Regions from separate parts of the Streptomyces sp. NPDC023481 genome, predicted to be linked through region 1. Evidence: riboswitches for the same ligand, from Rfam matches in the RefSeq annotation. Region 1 holds a riboswitch; each other region holds the start of a gene.
What was found. Region 1 has a riboswitch for cyclic di-AMP ahead of ACZ3ZD_RS01810 (transglycosylase SLT domain-containing protein). Riboswitches for the same ligand answer to the same signal wherever they lie in the genome.

Region 1 (4,254 bases):
CTCTCCAGAAGGGACAGTTTCTGCCGGTTGGGGCCGTCGGCGGCGACGCGCAGGGTGTGCGTGCCGGAGACCAGTTCGGTGAGCTTGGCCCGCGGGTCGGCGGCGGAGCCGTCGTGATTGCCGCCGCGGCCCGCGCCGGAGAGCAGGTTGTTCTCCAGGCCGCCGAGGTTGGGCAGGCCGAGGTCGGTGCTGACCTTCACGGTGCCGGACAGCTGCTGCACGTCCGACTTGGCGATCTTGTTGATGAGCTGCTGTGCGCTGATTTTCGGCAGGTCGGGGTCGCCGGAGTTGGCGAGCGCCGGGACCAGCCCGATCGTGGCCGCCGCCACCCCCACCACCGCGACCGGGACGGCGTACCGCGCGGCCTTGCGCCGGCCGGAGCGCGGCTTGTCGTCCCGCGCGGCGTCCATTGCGTCGTCGGATTCGTACGGTGCCATGTGTGCCTTACCTCCGTCGTCGGCGGCGGCTGTCCTCACGTTGGTCCGCTGGTCCACCTGAGCCGCCATTCTCACCCGAATCGGTGAGGAGTGGTGATTTCCGTGATGACCATCTGACCAAATCGGCCGTGAGGAATCGTCAGCCCACGGAGGCAACTCCGTGTACGCCTCCGGTATGACACGCGACGGTGGTATCTCCACCCGACCCGTAGGGGTCACGCCGGGCGCGGCGGCCCGTACGGGGCCGGCCGGGTCAGCCGGCGCGGTGCACGACCGCGTCGCACAGCTCCATCAGGGCCGCCTTGGCGTCGCACGCGCGCAGCGGTGCGAGTGCGGCCCGCGCCTCCTCCGCGTACCGCACGGTGTCCCGGCGGGCCTGCTCCAGCGCGGGGTGCGCGCGCAGCGCGGCCAGCGCCTCGGCGTGCCGGGCATCGTCGCTCAGGTCGGAGTCGAGCAGCTCGCACAGCGCGACGTCCTCGGGCCGGCCCAGCCGGGCGGCGCGCTCGCGCAGCCGGAGCACCGGCAGGGTGGGGATGCCCTCGCGCAGGTCGGTGCCCGGGGTCTTGCCGGACTCGTGGGAGTCGGAGGCGATGTCCAGGACGTCGTCGGCGAGCTGGAAGGCGACCCCGAGCCGTTCGCCGTACTGGGTGAGCGTGTCGACGACCGTCTCGTCGGCGCCGGACATCATCGCGCCGAACCGGCACGAGACGGCCACCAGGGAGCCCGTCTTGCCGCCGAGCACGTCCAGGTAGTGATCGACCGGGTCGCGCCCGTCGGAGGGGCCCGCGGTCTCCAGGATCTGGCCGGTGACCAGCCGCTCGAACGCCAGCGCCTGCACCCGGACCGCCTCGGGGCCGAGGTCGGCGAGGATCTGGGAGGCGCGGGCGAACAGGAAGTCGCCGGTGAGGACCGCGACGGAGTTGCCCCAGCGGGTGTTGGCGCTGTCCACACCCCGCCGCACGGCCGCCTCGTCCATGACGTCGTCGTGGTACAGCGTGGCCAGATGGGTCAGCTCCACGACCACGGCCGAGGGCACGACACCGGGCGCGTACGGATCGCCGAACTGGGCCGCGAGCATCACCAGAAGTGGCCGGAAACGCTTCCCCCCGGCCCGCACGAGGTGCTGCGCGGCCTCCGTGATGAACGGGACCTCGCTCTTGGTGGCTTCGAGCAAGCCTTCCTCGACAGCCGCCAATCCGGCCTGGACATCGGCTTCCAGAGCCTGGTCCCGCACGCTCAGCCCGAACGGCCCGACGACGGTCACGAGGGGTCTCCTGTCTGCTGGTGTCTGCTGGCGATTACACGGTTTGTCGATAGGTCGCTGCCATCACTCAAGTCAGCGTATCCGGTCCCTGTTCGATCACCGATAGCGCCCACCGGTCCAGCCCGGGCGGTACCGGATCATGATCGGCATGACGACGATCACACAATAAGAACGGAAATTTACAGCTTTCCCAGTAATTCGGGCGCTATGGCGCAACCTCTCCATACCCCACCACTCCGACTTCCCGCCCCAATCCCCCTAATCCCTCATGTCTGATTTGAAGTAGTTTGCCAGTTCGTGAAATGGCTCACTCCGGCCACCTGCCCGACCCACCCTCAAAAGCCCCTGCGAGCCCTTGTCCTGTCGGCGAGTTGAGGATTGGCAACCGCAAAGGATCAAGCGCCTCATACGACATCGATCAAGGTCAAATCGCACGTTGTATGAATCCGGCCCTTGTTTCCGACATGTGCTCTCGCATACGTTCCGGGCCGTCGGGCGGACGCCGAATCCTGCCGCCGCCCGCGTAACCCATCGACGAACTCATTCGTACGGCAGGAGCGGGGGACCCAGGTAAGTCGCCGGACCGGACGGCACACGCCGCACCGGAACGGCTCGGGGTGAAGCCGTGCCTCTTCCAGGGCACGGCCGGGCACCTCCCAGCCCGAACCCGACAGCTCACCTCGCAGGCGCCGGAGAGGAACACCGCCATGCCTGCTGCCGCTCAGCCCCGCCGCACCCGCACCGGCCGTCTCGTCCGCGCCGTCACCGCCGCCGGCGCCGGTGCCGCCGTACTCGCCCTGCCGCTCATCGGCGCGACCAGCGCCGCCGCGGCCCCCAGCACCACCGCGACGGCCGCCACCACCACCGCCGGCTACCCGAACACCCTGGACGGCTGGATCCGCGAGTCGCTCGCGATCATGGCCCAGAAGGGCATCCCGGGCACCTACAACGGCATCTACCGCAACATCATCCGCGAGTCCTCGGGCAACCCGAACGCCATCAACCTCTGGGACTCCAACGCCGCCAAGGGCATCCCGTCCAAGGGCCTGCTCCAGGTCATCGACCCCACGTTCAACGCGTACCACGTGGCCGGAACCTCGTTCAACATCTACGACCCGGTCGCGAACATCACCGCCGCCTGCAACTACGCGGCCGCGCGGTACGGGTCGATCGACAACGTGTTCAGCGCGTACTGACCGGCTCAGGGCCGGCTCAGGGCCGCAGCCGGGCCAGCTCAGGGTCGCAGTCGGGCCGACTCGAGGCCGGAGCCGGGCCGACTCGGGGCCGGAGCCGCGGCCGGCGCTACTGATATGCCGGTCAGTCGGTCGGCCCCCCGGCCGGGTCGACTTCCCGGTCAGTCGGGCGGGAAGAGTCGTTCGAGGACGACGGCGATGCCGTCGTCCTCGTTCGACAAGGTGATCTCGTCGGCCACCGCCTTCAGTTCGGGGTGCGCGCCGGCCATGGCGACACCGCGCGCGGCCCAGTGGAACATGGGGATGTCGTTGGGCATGTCACCGAAGGCGAGGGCACGGTCGGCGCCGACCCCCAGCCGCCCGGCGGCCAGCGCCAGACCGGTCGCCTTCGTCACCCCGCTCGGCTGGAGCTCCACGGTGCCCGGGCCCGACATGGTGACCGTCGCCAGCGAGCCCACCGCCGCGCGCGCCACCGCCGCCAACTCGTCGTCGGACAGGATGGCGTGCCGCAGCAGCACCTTGCTGATGGGCTCCGCCCACAGGTCGTCGCGCCGGCCGACGCGCACCGCGGGCAGCGTCGGGTGGGGCATCCGGTAGCCGGGCTCGATCAGCGTGAGCCCGTCGACGCCGTCCTGGTCGACCGCCGCGCAGACCGGCCCCACCTCCGCCTCGATCTTGCCGAGCGCGGTCTCGGCCAGCTCCCGGTCCAGCCTCACCGACCACAGCAGGCGGTCGCTCCCGGCGTCGTAGACCTGCGCTCCCTGCCCGCACACCGCGAGCCCCGTGCAGCCGAGGTCCGCGAGCAGCGGCCGTACCCGCGGCGCTGGGCGGCCCGTCACCACCAGGTGCCGGGCACCGGCCCGCGCCACCCGCGCGAGCGCGGCCAGCGACCGGTCGGAGACGGTGTCGTCGCCGCGCAGCAACGTCCCGTCCAGGTCGGTGGCGATCAGTCCGTATGCCGGGGTGGGTGCCATGATCAGAGAATACGGACACCGCGCCCCGCCGACTCATCCTCCGTTCCACGCACTTGCGTGCTGCCACGCCCCTCGTCACGCGCCCCATGTCACGCGCGCGCGTGGATGGATGGCAGGCCACCCCCGCGTGCGCGGTCGGCGGGCCGCTCCTGCCCGCCGTCCCCTTGCCTCATCCGTCACGCGCGTGCGTGCGGGGACGGCGGCCCCACCGTGGCGCCCCGGCTCACCTGTGGCAGCCGTGGGCACCGCGTGAGGCACTGCCCAAGACATGCGGGTGGGCCGTAACGTGTGGCCCGACCACATGGAACGCAGTGCCATGCATGGCCCGGATGAGAGTGAGGCAGCACCCCATGCCCCCCTTCGACGTCCCCGAGGGCGACCCCTTC
Region 2 (4,254 bases), on a different contig from region 1:
CTGGTCTAGACAACCCTGAACACCGAAGGGCAGCAACACATGGCTGAGCGCCGCGTCAACGTCGGCTGGGCCGAGGGCCTCCACGCCCGCCCCGCCTCCATCTTCGTCCGAGCCGCCACGGCCGCAGGCGTCCCGGTGACGATCGCCAAGGCCGGGGGCAACCCCGTCAACGCGGCCTCCATGCTCGCCGTTCTGGGCCTGGGCGCCCAGGGCGGCGAGGAGATCGTCCTCGCCTCCGACGCCGAGGGTGCGGACGCCGCACTCGACCGGCTGGCCAAGCTGGTCTCCGAGGGCCTGGAGGAGCTGCCCGAGACCGTCTGAGCGAGCACCGCACAGAAGCGCCGGAGCCGCGCCGCCTTTTCGGGTGGCGCGGCTTCGGCGTGTGCGGGGTGGCTTTCCCACCGGAAAAGCCACCCGCCGAATTACCGCGCCGTTAATTCGGGCAGCGGAAAAGACCCCGCCCCGAATAACTCCTCTTTGTATACGGCCCCCGTGTTAATGCCGTCGGCCCGACATGTTTACGGCTCGTTGCGAAGTCCTCACACGCTCCGCGCCGCCGGAAAACCGCAGCCGGTGCGCGCCGGTCGCGCGCTCGGCGTGCAGCGTGGTGAGGGCCCGCGCGCGCTCGGCGTCGCCGCGCGCCACCGCGTCCACGATGGCGCCGTGCTCCGTCCAGGACTCCATCGGGCTGACCGGCGCCTCCACCGTGTACATCCAGGCGATCTTGTGCCGCAGCTGGGTGAGCATCGCGGTCAGCGAGGGGCTGCCGGAGGCCTGGGCGAGCGTCTCGTGGAACCAGCCGCCCAGCGAGCGAAGGTCCTCGCTGCCGCCCCTCCTGGCCCGTTCCTGGCCCAGCCGGACCAGGCCGCGCAGCACCTTCAGATGGGCCTCGGTGCGGCGCTGGGCGGCCCGGGCGGCGCCCAGCGGCTCCAGCAGCATCCGCATCTCCAGCAGGTCGGCGGCCTCCTCCTCGGTCGGCTCGGCCACGCACGCGCCCGCGTGCCGGCGCGTCACCACGAAACCCTCGGCCTCCAGGGTGCGCAGGGCCTCACGCACGGGGACGCGCGAGACGCCGTACCGGCGGGCCAGTACCTCCTCGGTGAGGCGGCTGCCGCGCGCGTGGACACCCGCGACGATGTCGTCCCGGACAGCGGTACACACCGAGTGCGCCGGAATACGCATGACCGACCTCCGCCTTAATCCCCGTGAAACGCCGACGATGGACGCGTGTTCCGTGACTCTATTGCAATAGGCCGGAATTTCCGACGGCGGTCCCGGATCCAGGGATATTTTTTGGTCAGCGAATCAGGCGGACACCGCGAAAAACGACGAAAGCCCCGGCTCGGTGAGCCGGGGCTTCGGACGGTCGTGCGCGGGGTGTCAGACGTTCACGCCGTGCTGGCGGAGATAGGCGACCGGGTCGACGTCGGAGCCGTACTCGGGAGTGGTCCGCGCCTCGAAGTGCAGGTGCGGCCCGGTGACGTTGCCGGTGGCGCCGGACAGGCCGATCTGCTGGCCCGGGACGACCTTCTGGCCCACCGTGACCCCGATGGACGACAGGTGCCCGTACTGCGTGTACATGCCGTCGGCCATGCGAATCACGATCTGGTTGCCGTACGCGCCTCCCCAGCCGGTGGAGACGACCGTGCCGGAGCCCACCGCGTGGACGGCCGTGCCGCTGGCGGCGTGGAAGTCGATGCCGGTGTGCGAACCGGAGGACCACAGGGAGCTGCTGGCCTGGTAGCCCGTGGAGACGTACGAGTGCGCGACGGGGGCGACGAAGGTGTTCAGCAGCTTGCGCTCGGCCTCGCGGGCGGCACGGGCCTTGGCCGCGCGCACCTCCGCGGCCCGCTTGGCGGCGGCCTTCGCCGCGGCCTCCTCGGCCGCCTTCAGCTCGGCGGCCTGCTGCTGGGCGGCGGCCTGCGCGTCGATCTGCTCGGGAACGTCCTGGGTCACGGCGAGGACGGGGACGAGCCCGGTCTGCTCCGTGGGGTTCTCGGCGGCGAGCGCCGGGGAGGCGGCGAGGGTGCCGATCACGCCGGTGGTGGTGAGGGCCGCGATACCGGCCGCCTGAGCGGTGGTCCGCTTGACCCGGCCGGGCTTGCGGTGCTTCCCGGTGGCGCACATGAACGCCATGAAGTGGCTGGTCCTTTCCTTCCCTCTCGCCTACCGGGTTAGCTGACGGGTTCGGAGCAGGAAGGTCTCCTACGGGCTCCCCCACTCGCGCGCGGGCGCCCGATTCACCCCAGGGACTGCGTGGGTCCCCGGCTCCCCTGGCTCGCGCCGTACGGGGACTCGGCGATGACTGTCCGGTGCCGCGGGCGCGGCGCACTGCCTGACGAACAGCCCGGATGACGCTACGGCGGCCCGCTCCCCGTCCTCAAACGGAAGCGGCCTTTTGTAGCGCATCCCACAGGGCAGACAGGCAACCTCCGCCCCAAAACGGGCATCTGAGGGAGCGAGTGGAACAACAGGGCCCTGACGACCGACGCGTTGCCAGGGCCCTGCGCGCGCGTGCCGTTACTCGGCCGCCACCACGGTCACTTCACCGATGCCGAGCGCCTCCACCGGCGCCTTGATGGCGGCCGCGTCACCGACGAGGACGGTCACCAGGCGGTCCACCGGGAAGGCGTTCACGACGGCCGCGGTGGCCTCCACCGTTCCCGTGGCGGCCAGCTGCCGGTACAGCGTCGCCTGGAAGTCGTCGGGCAGGTGCTGCTCGACCTGGTCGGCCAGCGTGCTCGCGACGGCCGCCGCGGTCTCGTACTTCAGCGGCGCCACGCCGACGAGGTTCTGCACGGCGACGTCCCGCTCGGCGTCGGTCAGGCCCTCCGCCGCGACGGTCCGCAGCACCTTCCACAGGTCGTCCAGCGCCGGGCCGGTGTTCGGCGTGTCCACCGAGCCGCTGATGGCGAGCATCGCCGCGCCCGTGCCGTCCGGCGCGGACCTGAGGACCTGTCCGAAGGAGCGCACGCCGTAGGTGTAGCCCTTCTCCTCGCGCAGGACGCGGTCCAGGCGGGAGGTGAGGGTGCCGCCGAGGCAGTACGTGCCGAGCACCTGGGCGGGCCACACGCGGTCGTGCCGGTCGGGGCCGATCCGGCCGATGAGCAGCTGCGTCTGGACGGCGCCGGGCCGGTCCACGATGACCACGCGCCCGGTGTCGTCGGCGGTCACCGGCGGCACCGGCCGGGGCTCGCCCGGGGTGCCGGTCCAGGCGCCCAGGGTGTCGCCGAGCAGGCCGTCCAGGTCGACGCCGGTCAGGTCGCCGACGACGACCACGGTGGCCGTGCCGGGCCGCACATGGCGGTCGTAGAAGGCGCGTACGGCCGCCGCGTCGATCTTCTCGACCGTCTCCTCGGTGCCCTGGCGCGGCCGGGACATGCGGGAGGTCGCCGGGAACAGCTCCTTGGAGAGTTCCTTGGCGGCCCGGCGGGAGGGGTTGGCCAGTTCGTGCGGGATCTCGTCCAGGCGGTTGCGGACCAGCCGTTCGACCTCGCTCTCGGCGAAGGCGGGCGCGCGCAGGGCGTCGGCGAGCAGACCGAGGCCCTTGGCCAGGCGGGAGGCCGGGACCTCCAGGCTGAGCCGGACGCCGGGGTGGTCTGCGTGCGCGTCCAGGGTGGCGCCCGCGCGCTCCAGCTCGGCGGCGAACTCCTCGGCGGAATGCTTGTCGGTGCCCTCCGAGAAGGCCCGCGCCATGATCGTGGCGACGCCGTCCAGGCCGGCCGGCTCGGCGTCCAGCGGCGCGTCCAGCAGCACCTCCACGGCGACGACCTGCTGGCCGGGACGGTGGCAGCGCAGCACGGTCAGGCCGTTGTCGAGCGCGGTGCGCTCGGGAGCCGGGAACGCCCAGGGCCGGGCCTCGCCGGGCTGCGGCCGGGGGTGGAAGTCCATGGTGGCGAGTTCGGTCACTTGGCCGTCTCCTCGTTCTCGTTGCCGGCCTCTACGGTGGCTTCCTGCTCCGGGTCCCCGGGGATGTCGGCGTCCTCCACGGCCTGCGGGGACTTCGGCTCGTAGACGAGCACCGCGCGGTTGTCGGGCCGCAGGCGGGCCTTGGCGACCTCCTGGACCTCCTGCGGGGTGACCTCCAGGACGCGCTGGACGGCGGTCAGGGCGAGCTGAGGGTCGCCGAACAGGACCGCGAACCGGCACAGTTCGTCGGCACGGCCGGCGACCGTGCCGAGCCGGTCCAGCCACTCGCGCTCCAGCTGCGCCTGGGCGCGCTCCATCTCCTCGGGCGTGGGGCCCTCCGCGGCG
Region 3 (4,254 bases), on a different contig from region 1:
TTTCGGTCCACCGGGGTCGCCCGGTGTCCCGGGGCCCGGAAACCTGGAGGTACGTCGGACATGTGGGAGACACGCGGTGCGCCCTGGAAAGGTGGAGGAGAGCCCGTACGCCAGGGCGGGCGGCCGGCTCCCCGGCGACCCCGTACCCGACCCGGGGCTCGGCGGCGGGCCCGCGCCGGCGCGGGCCCGCCGCCCGAGGCCGCGCGGTGTGGCCCGCGCGCTGCCCGCGCTCCTCGTCGGCTGCGGGGTCCTGTACGGCCTGCTCACCCCGGACGACTTCACCCCGGTCCCGTTCTTCACCGCCGCCCCGCTGGTCGCCGCGCCCCTGTCCGCGCTGCGCACCACCGTCCTCGCCGGCCTCGCCTCCCTCGCCGCCGCCTACGCCGTGCACACCGACGCCGGTGCCCACCCGACCGTGGGCACCGTCACCGACGTGGTCACCGTGGCCACGGTCGCCCTGCTCGCCGCCGCCATCAACCGGGTGGTCCGGCGCGGCGACCGGCGGCTCGCCTCCGCCCGGGAGATCGCCGAGGCCGCCCAGCGGGCCGTACTGCCGGAGCCCGCCGCGCGGATCGGCGGCTTCGAGATCGCCGCCTGCTACGAAGCGGCCCGCCAGGACGCGTTCATCGGCGGCGACCTGTACGCGGTGCAGGACAGCCCGCACGGCGTCCGGCTGGTCGTCGGGGACGTGCGCGGCAAGGGCATGGGCGCGGTGGCCGCCGTGGCCGTGGTGATCGGCGCGTTCCGGGAGGCGGCCGAGCAGGAGACCACGCTGGAGCGGGTGGCCGAGCGGCTGGAGCGGGCGCTGGCCCGCGAGGGCACCCGGCGGGACGGCATCGACGCCTTCGAGGGGTTCACCACCGCGGTCCTCGCCGAACTCCCGCACGACGACGGGGTGGTACGGATCGTCAACCGCGGCCATCCGCCGCCGCTGCTGCTGCACGCCGACGGCACGTTGTGCACCCTGGCTCCCGCCGAGCCCGCGCTGCCGCTCGGCATGGCCGACCTGGGCCGGTGGCCGGACCGGGCCACCGAGGCCCGCTTCCCGGGCGGCGCCACCTTGCTCTTCCACACCGACGGCCTCTCCGAGGCCCGGGACGCCCACGGCCGGTTCTTCGACCCCGGGCGGCGGCTCGCCGGACGCGTCTTCCCCGGGCCGGCCGCGCTGCTCGGCCGGCTCGCCGCGGACGTGCGCCGGCACTGCGGCGGTGACCTGACCGATGACATGGCGCTGCTCGCCGTCCGACGGCCATGACGGTTCCCACCGAAAGGCCCGGCCCGACAAAACGTTAATGATCAAGGCGAACGGCTTGGAAAGTGACTCGCAAGTCTATTAACGTTCGATAACGCAGCGCGGTCGTCCCAGCCGTCACCAGAGGCGGCTCCGTGCGCACGCGCCGAATCCCGCAAGGGAACCGGGGAACCACCACCTTGGGGTGAATCACGCGGATACCGCCGTGAACTCGTGCAGGTCACGCCGGTTATACGCGCGTAGGAGACCTTCCTGCTCCGAACCCGTCAGCTAACCCGGTAGGCGGCGGAAGGAAAGGAGCGCGCCCGCGTGGCGTCCAACCGGCCTGCCCCAGAAGCCCCGTTCATACCGGCCGAGCGCGAGACCGAGACCTTCGGGTACGGCTCCTACCGTGCCGCGGAGGGCCCCTGGGAGGAGTGGAATCCGACCGAGGAGTCCGTCACCCCGGTCCGTGGCCGGCACCGCGTCGCCAAGCAGCGCGGCGGCTTCGCGCGCAGCTCCACCGTCCTCGGCGTCGGCGTCATCGCCGCGGTCGGCGCGGGCGGCATGGCCAGCGCCAACACCGGCAAGCCACCGGTCTCCCTCTCCCTGCCGGACCTGCCCTCCGTCGGCTCCCTCTTCGCGCACGGCTCCGACGGCTCCCAGCCGGCCGAGGCCGCCACCGCCACGCTCAGCGGCGTCGCCGTGGCCACCGCCGACGGCGAGGACGGCACCGACGCGGGCGAGGCGCTGCGCAACCGGATCATGGCCCAGGCCGAGCATCAGCAGGGCCAGGCCGAGAGCAAGGCCACCGCCGCCGCGCTCGCCGCCGCCCACCGGCAGTCCGCCGACGCCGCCGCCCAGGCCGAGAAGGAGGCCGCCGCCCAGGCCGCCGCGGCCAAGGAGAAGGCGGAGGCCGCCGCCGAGAAGAAGGCCGAGGAGGCCCGGCTGGCCCGGCTGGCCAAGCAGTACACGCTGCCGACCTCCGCGTACACGATCACCTCGACCTTCGGCCAGGCCGGCTCGATGTGGTCCTCCGGCCACCACACCGGCCTCGACTTCGCCGCTCCCACCGGCACCCTGATCAAGGCCATCCACGGCGGCACGATCACCGAGGCGGGCTGGGCCGGTTCCTACGGCTACCGCACGATCCTCACCCTGGACGACGGCACCGAGCTGTGGTTCTGCCACCAGTCCTCGATCAACGTCAAGGCCGGCCAGAAGGTCTCCACCGGCGAGGTCATCGGCCGCGTCGGCGCCACCGGCAACGTCACCGGCCCGCACCTGCACCTGGAGGTCCACCCGGGCGGCCAGCCCGGCGCGATCGACCCCATGGCGTGGCTGCACGGCAAGGGCCTCACCCCCTGACACCCGCGCTCCGCGGGGGGCTTTGCGAATTTCGGCGCCGGCGGCGGAATGCGATCTTCTGCCGCCGGCGTTGACATGTCGTATGACGTCACTTCGCCAACTGGGCACTTCCGACCTCCAGGTCTTCCCGCTCTCCCTGGGCGGCAACGTCTTCGGCTGGACCGCGGACGAACAGACCTCCTTCGCCGTCCTCGACGCCTACACGGCGGCCGGCGGCAACTTCATCGACACCGCCGACGCCTACTCCGCCTGGGTCGAGGGCAACCAGGGCGGCGAGTCGGAGACGATCATCGGCAAGTGGGTCAAGGCCCGCGACAACCGCTCCGATGTCGTCATCGCCACCAAGGTCAGCCAGCACCCGCGGTACCGGGGGCTGTCCGCCGCCAACATCAAGGCCGCGGCCGACGCCTCCCTGCGCCGCCTGGACACCGACTACATCGACCTCTACTACACCCACTACGACGATCCCGAGGTGCCGGTCGAGGAGATCATCGGCACGCTGGACGAGCTGGTGAAGGCCGGCAAGGTCCGGCACATCGCCGCCTCCAACATCACCGCCGAGCGCCTCAGGGCATCCCTGGAGTTCTCCGACCGCGAGGGCCTCGCCCGCTACGTCGCCCTCCAGCCGCACTACAACCTGGTCTCCCGGGACACCTACGAGGGCCCGCTGCAGGACCTCGCCGTCCGCGAGGGCCTGGCCGGCGTCCCGTACTTCTCCCTCGCCTCGGGCTTCCTCACCGGCAAGTACCGGCCCGGTACGACCGTCGACAGCGCCCGCGCCGGCGGTGCCGAGAAGTACCTCGGCACCGAGCGCGGCCAGAGGGTCCTCGCGGCCCTGGACGAGGTCGCCGCGGCCCACGAGGCCCCGGTCGCCACCGTGGCCCTGGCCTGGCTCGCCGCCCAGCCGTCGATCACGGCCCCGATCGCCTCCGCACGGACGGTGGAACAGCTGCCCGCGCTGGTGGGGGTGGCGGACCTGAAGCTGACGGACACCGAGCTGACCCGGCTGACGGAGGCCTCCGCCTAGCTAGGTCCTTTCCCTCGGACCGGGCCGGCTTCGGGTGGCGGTGCTTCCGGCGCCCCGCGACGCCGGCGAGATCCGAGAGAGAGGGCCTGGCCCTGGCCGCCCTGCCTGTCCGGTCCGCCCGGTCCGGCGGGGCCGGGCGCTCGTCGGCCCCGGCGGTCGCTCACGTCCGGTAGGGGTTGTACGCGGCGTACGGCACCGCCGGATACCCGTACGGCGCCGCACCCCGGTACGCCGGCGCCGGTACGGAGGCCCGGCTCGCGTACTCCAGGGCCGGCCGGGCCACCTGCCTGCGCTTCCACAGCTCGTCCAGCAGCTCCCGCTCCCGTACGACGAAGTCGGCGCCGGCCTTCCCCGCCCGGCCCCGCTGCCGCAGGAAGGCCAGCGCCGTGGCGTACGCCTCGTACCGGGCGACCTCCCGCGCCGCCGGGCGCCCGTGGTGGTGGCGGGCGTGGTCCCGGGCCATCCGCCGGGCCCGCATCGACCCGAGCGCGAACGGCTCGGCCGGGCCCAGCCAGCCGGCCAGTACATACGCCGGCAGCTCCGCCCGCACGGTGCGCAGCTCCCGCTGCCGGGTGAAGACCGCCAGCCAGGTGAGCAGCCCGAACGCGGGCACCATGAAGGCGCCGTA

Region 2: another riboswitch for cyclic di-AMP. It lies ahead of ACZ3ZD_RS24655 (M23 family metallopeptidase); the one in region 1 lies ahead of ACZ3ZD_RS01810 (transglycosylase SLT domain-containing protein).
Region 3: another riboswitch for cyclic di-AMP. It lies ahead of ACZ3ZD_RS32390 (M23 family metallopeptidase); the one in region 1 lies ahead of ACZ3ZD_RS01810 (transglycosylase SLT domain-containing protein).

Annotation. Positions count from the first base shown of each region.
Region 1 covers NZ_JBVHJE010000001.1:379,596-383,849, reverse strand. The annotation lists gene ACZ3ZD_RS01820 (LolA family protein) at 1-437, opposite strand, end outside; gene ACZ3ZD_RS01815 (polyprenyl synthetase family protein) at 691-1,701, opposite strand; cyclic di-AMP (ydaO/yuaA leader) riboswitch at 2,224-2,403, shown strand; gene ACZ3ZD_RS01810 (transglycosylase SLT domain-containing protein) at 2,409-2,897, shown strand; gene ACZ3ZD_RS01805 (HAD family hydrolase) at 3,056-3,868, opposite strand; gene fahA (fumarylacetoacetase) at 4,219-4,254, shown strand, end outside.
Region 2 covers NZ_JBVHJE010000013.1:130,708-134,961, forward strand. The annotation lists gene ACZ3ZD_RS24645 (HPr family phosphocarrier protein) at 40-321, shown strand; gene ACZ3ZD_RS24650 (GntR family transcriptional regulator) at 496-1,182, opposite strand; gene ACZ3ZD_RS24655 (M23 family metallopeptidase) at 1,381-2,136, opposite strand; cyclic di-AMP (ydaO/yuaA leader) riboswitch at 2,149-2,311, opposite strand; gene ACZ3ZD_RS24660 (M16 family metallopeptidase) at 2,521-3,909, opposite strand; gene ACZ3ZD_RS24665 (M16 family metallopeptidase) at 3,906-4,254, opposite strand, start outside.
Region 3 covers NZ_JBVHJE010000021.1:20,512-24,765, reverse strand. The annotation lists gene ACZ3ZD_RS32395 (PP2C family protein-serine/threonine phosphatase) at 77-1,255, shown strand; cyclic di-AMP (ydaO/yuaA leader) riboswitch at 1,386-1,552, shown strand; gene ACZ3ZD_RS32390 (M23 family metallopeptidase) at 1,562-2,599, shown strand; gene ACZ3ZD_RS32385 (aldo/keto reductase) at 2,682-3,626, shown strand; gene ACZ3ZD_RS32380 (PrsW family intramembrane metalloprotease) at 3,787-4,254, opposite strand, start outside.